2 regions of the Streptomyces sp. NPDC028419 genome follow, and region 2 is predicted to be linked to the other one. Evidence: riboswitches for the same ligand, from Rfam matches in the RefSeq annotation. Region 2 holds a riboswitch; the other holds the start of a gene.
The links. Region 2 has a riboswitch for S-adenosylmethionine ahead of thrC (threonine synthase). Riboswitches for the same ligand answer to the same signal wherever they lie in the genome.
Positions count from the first base shown of each region.

Region 1 (4,204 bases), on a different contig from region 2:
CGATCGGCCTGGACGCGTAACGCCTGGCGGCGGGCGCCCGGTACGTCCCTGACCCCGGTCGGGGTGGGTCAGGGCGGCGTCGCCGCGCCGGGGCGGGGCGTCTCCTCGGCTCGCGGGCTCGGCCCGGTCGGAGCGTGCACCCGGTGGTGACCGCTCGACCTGCGGGGACACCCCGCCCCACCGCGACGCCACCGCCCTGACGCGGGACCACCGCGCGGGTCGCGGCCGGGACGGGGGCACGCAGGAGTGTCCCCGCAAGGACGAGCGGTCACCGCCGGGCGCAGTGTCCGACGGGGCCGCTGCCGCGAGCCGAGGAGACACTCGTGCGGGTCACCGGCCCGGCCGCGGCCCGCCCACCCCGACCCCGGACAAGGGCACCACCCCAGCCCCGCCGGCGTTTGAGGCGGACCGTCAGACGGCCGGGACGCAGCGGCCCTCTTCCGTCCGGTACGTCCACTGCGCCCCCTGGGCCACCAGCTCCCGCACGGCCCCCACGAACCGCTCCACGTGCTCGTCGGGCGTACCCGCCCCGAAGCTGACCCGGATCGCGTTCAGCGAGCGCTCGCCCGGCTCCGCCTCCGGCGCCCCGCACTCGCCCGGCTCCTGCGGCGCACTGCCCAGCAGGGTCCGCACCAGCGGGTGGGCGCAGAAGAGCCCGTCACGGACGCCGATGCCGTACTCGGCGGACAGCGCGGCGGCGAAGTGCGAGCTGTTCCACCCGTCCACCACGAAGGAGATGACGCCGACCCGCGGCGCGTCGTCGCCGAAGAGCGACAGGATCCGCACCGCCGGGACCTCGGCCAGCCCCTCGCGGACCTTCGCGATCAGGTGCTGCTCACGGGCCACCAGGCTGTCGAACCCGGCCTCGGTCAGCGCACGGCAGGCGGAGGCGATCGAGTAGACGCCGATGACGTTCGGCGAACCGGCCTCGTGGCGGGCCGCGGTGGTGTGCCACTCGACGTCCACGCCGCCGTCCTCACGCCGCGCCACCTTGCGCGAAGCGCCGCCGCCCGCGAGGTACGGCTCGGCCTCCTGGAGCCAGTCGGCCCGCCCGGCGAGCACGCCCGAGCCGAAGGGCGCGTACAGCTTGTGCCCGGAGAAGGCGACCCAGTCGACGTCCAGCTCCTGGACGGACACGGGGTGGTGCGGGGCGAGCTGGGCGGCGTCCAGGACGATCCGCGCGCCGTGGGCGTGCGCCGCGGCGGCGAGCTCCTTGACCGGCCACAGCTCGCCGGTGACGTTGGACGCGCCGGTCACGCAGACCAGCGCCGGGCCGTAGGGCTCGCGGTCGGCCAGCGCGCGCTCCAGCGTGGCGACGGCCTGGGCCGGGGTGCGCGGGGCGTTGAGGTAGGTGACCCGCGCGTCGCGCCAGGGCAGCAGCGAGGCGTGGTGCTCGGTCTCGAAGACGAAGACCTGGCAGTCGGCCGGGAGCACCTGGCCGAGGAGGTTGAGCGAGTCGGTGGTGGACCGGGTGAAGACGACCTGGTCGGTGGGCCGGCAGTCGAGGAACTCGGCGACCGTGGCCCGGCTCTGCTCGAAGAGGTCGGTGGAGAGCTGCGAGAGGTAACCGGCCCCGCGGTGCACGCTGCCGTAGTACGGGGCGTAGGCGGCCACGTCGTCCCAGACCCGCTGCAGGGCCGGCGCGCTGGCCGCGTAGTCCAGGGCCGCGTAGGTGACTTCGCCGCCGGTGACGAGCGGCACGGTGACGTCCCGGCCGAGCACCTGGAGCGGCTCGACGCAAGCGGGCTCGACACACGCGGGCTCGACACACGCGGGGTCGGCGGTCGCGGTGGTGGCGGCGTTCAGGGAAGCGGACATGGCGGAATCTCCCGGCAGGCAGGGGTGAATGGCTTCAAGGGGCCGTACGCGGCCGGGTGCGGCGGGGTACGGGAAGGCCCCGGGAGGAGGGGGTGGCGCCGGCGCTACCTGGGGGTACGCGGACAGGACCCTGTTTCCGGGGGTGAAGAAGGGGCGAGTCGCCCTATCGCATTCGCTTGCTCACGGAAAAAGCTCCTCGAGAGACCAGGACCCCTGGTGTCGAGGGATCCGCGCTTGCCGTAAGCCTCGCTGCCTACGGCCTGGTCATCACCCGGGGCACCCCGCCACGGAAGGAGGGTTGCCGGACAGCAAGCCGGGGCCTAAACGCTGTCACTCGTGACCTGGTCAGCATCCTGCCACAAGATCCGCCACGCACAAGCCCCGGTCCGCATGTCGGACCGGGGCCTGTCGGAAAATCGCCGCTCGGCGGGGAGCCGTGCGGGCGGGCGCGCGGGCGTCAGGCGTTGCTCGCCTTCACCCACCGCTCCAGCACGGCCTGGGCGGCGCCCGAGTCGATCGACTGCGCCGCGCGGGCCGCGCCCGCCGCCAGCTGCTCCTCCAGCGTGCCGCTGCCCGGGTCCAGGGCCACCAGGGCGGCCGCGGAGTTCAGCAGGACGGCGTCGCGCACCGGGCCGGTCTCCCCCGCCAGCAGACGGCGGGCCACCTCCGCGTTGTACGCCGGGTCCGCGCCCCGCAGCGCGGAGACGTCGACCAGCGGGATGCCGATGTCGCGCGGGTCGAAGCCCTGCTCGGTGACCGCGCCGTCGCGCACCCACCAGACCCGGGAGGTCGCCGTCGTGGTCAGTTCGTCGAAGCCGTCGTCGCCGCGGAAGACCAGCGCCGAGGAGCCGCGCTCGGCGAGCACGCCCGCGACGATGGGGGCCAGCCGGGCGTCGGCGACACCGGTCGCCTGGGCCCGTACCCGCGCCGGGTTGGTCAGCGGGCCCAGCGCGTTGAAGGTGGTGCGGATGCCCAACTCCTTGCGGGCGGAGGCCGCGTGGCGCAGCGCCGGGTGGAACTTGACGGCGAAGCAGAAGGTGATGCCCGCCTCCTCGGCCACCTCGACCACCCGCGCGGGGGTCAGTTCGAGGTTGACGCCCAACTTCTCCAGGACGTCCGAGGCGCCGCTGGAGGAGGACGCGGCGCGGTTGCCGTGCTTGACCACCTTGGCGCCCGTACCGGCGACCACGATCGCGGACATCGTCGAGATGTTGACCGTCTTGGCGCCGTCGCCACCGGTGCCGACGATGTCGACCGTGCGGCCGGGGACCTCGATCAGGTTGGCGTGTTCGTACATGGTCCGCACGAGGCCGCTGATCTCCGCGACGGTCTCGCCCTTGGCCCGCAGGGCGACCACGAAGCCCGCGATCTGGGCGTCGGTGGCCTCGCCGCTCATGATCCGGTCCATCGCCCACGCCGTGTCGTCCGCGGCGAGGTCGCGGCCGTCCAGCAGGGCGTCCAGTACGCCCGGCCAGGTACGGGCCGCCACGCTGTCGCCGCCTGCCGGGGTCACAACGTTCATGGTCCGCTCCTGATGGGTCCACAGTCGATGGGTGAGGCCCCAGCCTATCCAGCCGGAGTGGACGGCGAAGAGCCCCGTCCAGTGACTGGACGGGGCTCTTGCCGTGGCGACGCGAAGACTGACCGGAATCAGTCCGTCATGCGGAGTCAGTGGTGGCCGTGGCCGCTCTGGATCTCCTTGTACTCCTCAGCCGTGGGCTTCGGGATCTGGTTGTTCTCGCCGTAGAAGCCCTTGCTCAGCTTCGCGCGGAGCTTCTCCAGACCCTTCACCTTGCGCTCGACACCGTTCTCGTCGACCGTCGGGCCGATCTCGACCGGCTTGTACTGCTCGTACGAGGTGAGCGTGTGCAGCTTGCCCTGCGAGAGCGGCTCGTGGACCTCGACGAACTCACCGTGCGGCAGGCGCTTGATGATGCCGGTCTCGCGACCGTGCAGCACCTTGTCCCGGTCCCGGCGCTGGAGGCCGAGGCAGATCCGCTTGGTGGCGATGAAGGCGAGGACCGGAACGAGGAAGAAACCGATCCGGACGAACCAGGTGATCGAGTTGATCGACAGGTGGAAGTACTGGGCGAACATGTCGTTGCCGCCGCCGATGAGGAGCACGATGTACTCCGCGATCCAGGCGACACCGAACGCGGTGCGGGTCGGGACGTTGCGCGGGCGGTCCAGGATGTGGTGCTCGCGCTTGTCCCCGGTGACCCAGGACTCGATGAACGGGTAGACCGCGATCGAGCACAGCACCAGCGGGAAGAGCAGCAGCGGGATGAAGACGCCCAGGACCAGCGTGTGGCCCCAGAGGTTGATCTCCCAGCCCGGCATCGCGCGGATGAGGCCTTCCGGCATGCCCATGTACCAGTCGGGCTGC
Region 1 covers NZ_JBVHUE010000018.1:19,802-24,005, reverse strand. The annotation lists gene ACZ4UB_RS21440 (Lrp/AsnC family transcriptional regulator) at 1-20, shown strand, start outside; gene ACZ4UB_RS21435 (aminotransferase class V-fold PLP-dependent enzyme) at 412-1,818, opposite strand; SAM riboswitch class IV at 2,044-2,160, opposite strand; gene trpD (anthranilate phosphoribosyltransferase) at 2,276-3,340, opposite strand; gene qcrB (cytochrome bc1 complex cytochrome b subunit) at 3,487-4,204, opposite strand, start outside.
Region 1: it holds a riboswitch for S-adenosylmethionine, as region 2 does, so the genes downstream of both, ACZ4UB_RS21435 (aminotransferase class V-fold PLP-dependent enzyme) here and thrC (threonine synthase) in region 2, are expected to answer to the same signal.

Region 2 (4,204 bases):
CACGCCCCGGTGTGGAAGCCCACCATGTCCGCCCCGAGCATCCCCCAGGCCAGCTCCTCGCGGACGTAGGAGGGCAGGATCCGCAGGTAGTCGTAGGACGCCCAGGGCGTGTGCGTGAAGTGCGCGATCAGCAGGTCCGGGCGCAGCACCCGCAGCATGCCGGGCACCAGGGCCAGGTGGTAGTCCTGGACGAGGACCCGCGCGCCCCGCTCCGCCTCCTCGGCCAGCGCCTCGGCGAAGGCCCGGTTGTAGGCGACGTACGACTCCCAGGCCCGGTGGAACGCCGCGTCGAAGACCGGCTCGCGCGGGACGTCGTACAGGTGGTGGTGGGTGAACCAGAGCACCGAATTGGCGATGGCGTTGTAGGCGCCGTCGTACACCTCGGGGTCGATGTCCAGCATCCGCACGCCCGGCTCGGCGACCCCGCGGCGGACCGCCTCGCGGTCCGCCTCCGAGAGCGCCGCGCAGATCCACAGCGCGTCCGGTTGGCGGCCGAGGGCGGCGGAGAGGCCGGAGACGAGACCGCCCCCGCCGCGGCGGGCGCTGAGGCCCCCGTCGGTGTCGAGGGCGTACGAGAGCGGACCGCGGTTGGCGGCGACGAGTACCGAGAAGGCCATGCGGGCAACCTAGCCCGGCGGGCCCGCGCTCAAACTGTGAGTGCCGTCATGCCACGCGTCGGTGGGCGTACTCCTCGACGCCCCGCATCGGCGGCCGCTCCACCGTGTCCACCGGGTAGGTGTGCGGCTCGAAGCCGTCCGGGCCGCGCTCGAACTGGGTCAGCTCGGGCCGTACGAGGTGCCCGCGCGAGAGCCGCAGCTGCGCGGTCCGGTAGATCGCGGCGGCCATTCGGCCCAGCGCCCGCCCGTCCTGGTGGCGGTGCAGCCGGACGCCGACGTCCACCTGCGCGAGCGCGTCCAGACCGGCCGTGTGCAGCGCGTCCACCAACAGGCCGAGCTCCACGCCGTAGCCGACGGGGAAGGGCAGCCGCTCCAGCAGCGAGCGGCGCACCGCGTACTCGCCGCCCAGCGGCTGGACGAATCCGGCCAGCTGCGGCCAGTGCAGGTTCAGCAGCGGGCGGGCCACCAGCTCGGTGACCCGGCCGCCCTGGCCGGGCGCGTCGCCCAGCGGGCGGTCGTACATCGCCTTGACGAACTGCACGTCCGGTTCGGTCAGCAGCGGGCCGACGATCCCGGAGACGAAGGCGGCGGAGAAGTCGCGCAGGTCGGCGTCGACGAAGCAGACGACGTCCCCGCTGGTCACCAGCAGCGAGCGCCACAGCACCTCGCCCTTGCCGGGCAGCGCCGGGACCCGCGGCAGGATCTCGTCGCGGTGCACCACGCGGGCGCCGGCCTTCGCGGCGACCTCCGAGGTGCGGTCGCCCGAGCCGGAGTCGATGACGACGAGCTCGTCGACGAGGGGGACGGGGAGGGCGTCCATCAGGTCGCGGCGGATGACCTCGACGATCGCGCCGACCGTCGCCTCCTCATTGAGCGCGGGCAACACGACGCTGACCGTGATGCCCGATGCCCGCTTGGCCGAAAGGAGCTGCTCCAGCGGTCGGTCGGTGGCGGACCAGGAGCGGGCCCCCAGCCAGCGCTCCACCTCTTCCAGCACCTTCAGCACTCCCTATCGAGTCGTGGCCGGCCAGCGATATGGCCGAAATGTGATCCATCTCGCGGTTCGGACGGCTGTCTCAACCATCCATGCCTTCGGTTACAGTCTTGAACAACGCGGAGGACCATCGCATGTCGGGGGTCCTTCGGTACAAACGCACGAGTGCGCCGCCAAGGCGCGTTCGCGCCATACCGCTCATCCAGAGGGGCAGAGGGATACGGCCCGTTGAAGCCCCGGCAACCCTCCAGTCGGTCTCGCGATTTTGCAAAGTCAGCGAGGTCCCCGACTAGGGAAGGTGCCAAATCCGTCTCGTGGCGAAGTGCGCCACGGGGAAGATGAGGAGAAAGGGCCTCGCCGTCATGTCTGTACAGACTGTCGCCACCTCTGCCGCGACCACCGTCGATCTCGGACCCGCCATCGGGCTTTCCTGCCGCGAATGCGCCACCCGCTTCGAGCTGGGTCCCATTTTCGCCTGTGCCGAGTGTTTCGGCCCGCTCGAAGTGGCCTACGAGCTTCCGACCGGTGACCCCGAGGCGCTGCGCGCCGCGATCGAAGCCGGCCCGAACAACATCTGGCGCTACGCCCCGCTGCTGCCCGTCCCCGCCGACGTGGCCTCGAAGCCGAACCTGAACCCGGGCTTCACCAAGCTCGTGGACGCCGAGAACCTGGCCAAGGAGCTGGGCGTCACCGGCAAGCTCTACGTCAAGGACGACTCCGGCAACCCGACGCACTCCTTCAAGGACCGCGTCGTCGCCATCGCCGTCGAGGCCGCCCGCGCCTTCGGCTTCACCACGCTCTCCTGCTCCTCCACGGGCAACCTGGCCGGGGCCGTCGGCGCCGCCGCCGCCCGCGCCGGACTGCGCTCCTGCGTCTTCATCCCGCACGACCTGGAGCAGGGCAAGGTCGTCATGGCCGGCGTGTACGGCGGTGACCTGGTCGGCATCGAGGGCAACTACGACGACGTCAACCGCTTCTGCTCGGAACTGATCGGCGACCCGCTCGGCGAGGGCTGGGGCTTCGTCAACGTCAACCTGCGCCCGTACTACGGCGAGGGCTCCAAGACCCTGGCGTACGAGATCTGCGAGCAGCTCGGCTGGCGGCTGCCCGACCAGATCGTCATCCCGATCGCGTCCGGCTCGCAGCTGACGAAGATCGACAAGGGTCTGCAGGAGCTGATCAAGCTCGGCCTGGTCGAGGACAAGCCCTACAAGATCTTCGGCGCCCAGGCCGAGGGCTGCTCGCCCGTCTCGACCGCCTTCAAGGCCGGTCACGACGTGGTCCGCCCGCAGAAGCCGGACACCATCGCCAAGTCGCTCGCGATCGGCAACCCGGCCGACGGCCCGTACGTCCTGGACATCGCCCGCCGCACCGGCGGTTACGTCGAGGACGTCAACGACACCCAGGTCGTCGAGGCCATCAAGATCCTGGCCCAGACCGAGGGCATCTTCGCCGAGACCGCGGGCGGCGTGACCGTCGGCGTGACGAAGAAGCTCATCGAGAACGGGCAGCTGGACCCGGCGCTGACGACCGTGATCCTGAACACCGGTGACGGCCTGAAGACCCTGGAGGCGGTGGCCGCCGACAGCGGCCAGACCGCCACCATCCGCCCGAGCCTGGACGCGTTCCGCGCCGCCGGCCTGGCCTGATCACCCCTCGAACCCGGAAAGGCAGCAGCGCCATGAGCGTCAACGTCCGCATCCCCACCATCCTGCGCACCTACACGGGCGGCCAGGCCGAGGTCGCCGCCGAGGGCGCGACCCTCAGCGAGGTCATCGACTCCCTGGAGCGGAGCCACCCGGGCATCGCCGCCCGCGTCCTCGACGACCAGGGCAAGCTGCGCCGCTTCGTGAACGTCTACGTCAACGACGACGACGTGCGCTTCGAGAGCGGGCTGCAGACGCCGACGCCCGACGGCGTGGGCGTCTCGATCATCCCCGCCGTCGCGGGCGGCTGACCCTCCGCTCGGACCGCAGAACCTGAATTGCCCCCTCCGGTAGGAAACGGAGGGGGCAATTCTGCGTGGTTGGGCGCGGTAGAGTTGGGGAAGTCCCCACCGCTGTTCTTGCCCGGCGCATATGAACGGGTCGCGGGAGGGTTGACATTGAGTCAACATGCGTGCGCGCTATGGGTCCTTGGCGTGGTTTGTCCGGCCCGAGTTGCCCCGGAAGATTCCTAATTTTCACCCTATTTCAATGTAATGGCATGTCCAGAATTCTCGCGGGAATGACCTGTTGCAGACAGCAGCGGTGCGGATACATTCAGCCCCGGTCGAGGCGTTCCGGCGCAAGTTCTGACCCGGGTCCGCGAAGTGCGGTCCTGCGCAAGGGCCAGTAATAGGGGAGTTAGGCATGGCTCAGGGCACCGTCAAGTGGTTCAACGCGGAGAAGGGCTACGGCTTCATCGCGGTCGACGGTGGTGCGGATGTGTTCGTCCACTACAGCGCCATCCAGATGGACGGGTACCGCACCCTTGAAGAGGGTCAGCGGGTCGAGTTCGAGATCTCGCAGGGCCAGAAGGGTCCGCAGGCGGACATGGTCAAGCTCGCAGTCGGCTAGCCGGAGCGATCGACCACCGACACATGAACACGCGG
Region 2 covers NZ_JBVHUE010000028.1:113,316-117,519, forward strand. The annotation lists gene ACZ4UB_RS28675 (alpha,alpha-trehalose-phosphate synthase (UDP-forming)) at 1-617, opposite strand, end outside; gene ACZ4UB_RS28680 (glucosyl-3-phosphoglycerate synthase) at 664-1,614, opposite strand; SAM riboswitch class I at 1,807-1,956, shown strand; gene thrC (threonine synthase) at 1,974-3,260, shown strand; gene ACZ4UB_RS28690 (MoaD/ThiS family protein) at 3,293-3,568, shown strand; gene ACZ4UB_RS28695 (cold-shock protein) at 3,963-4,169, shown strand.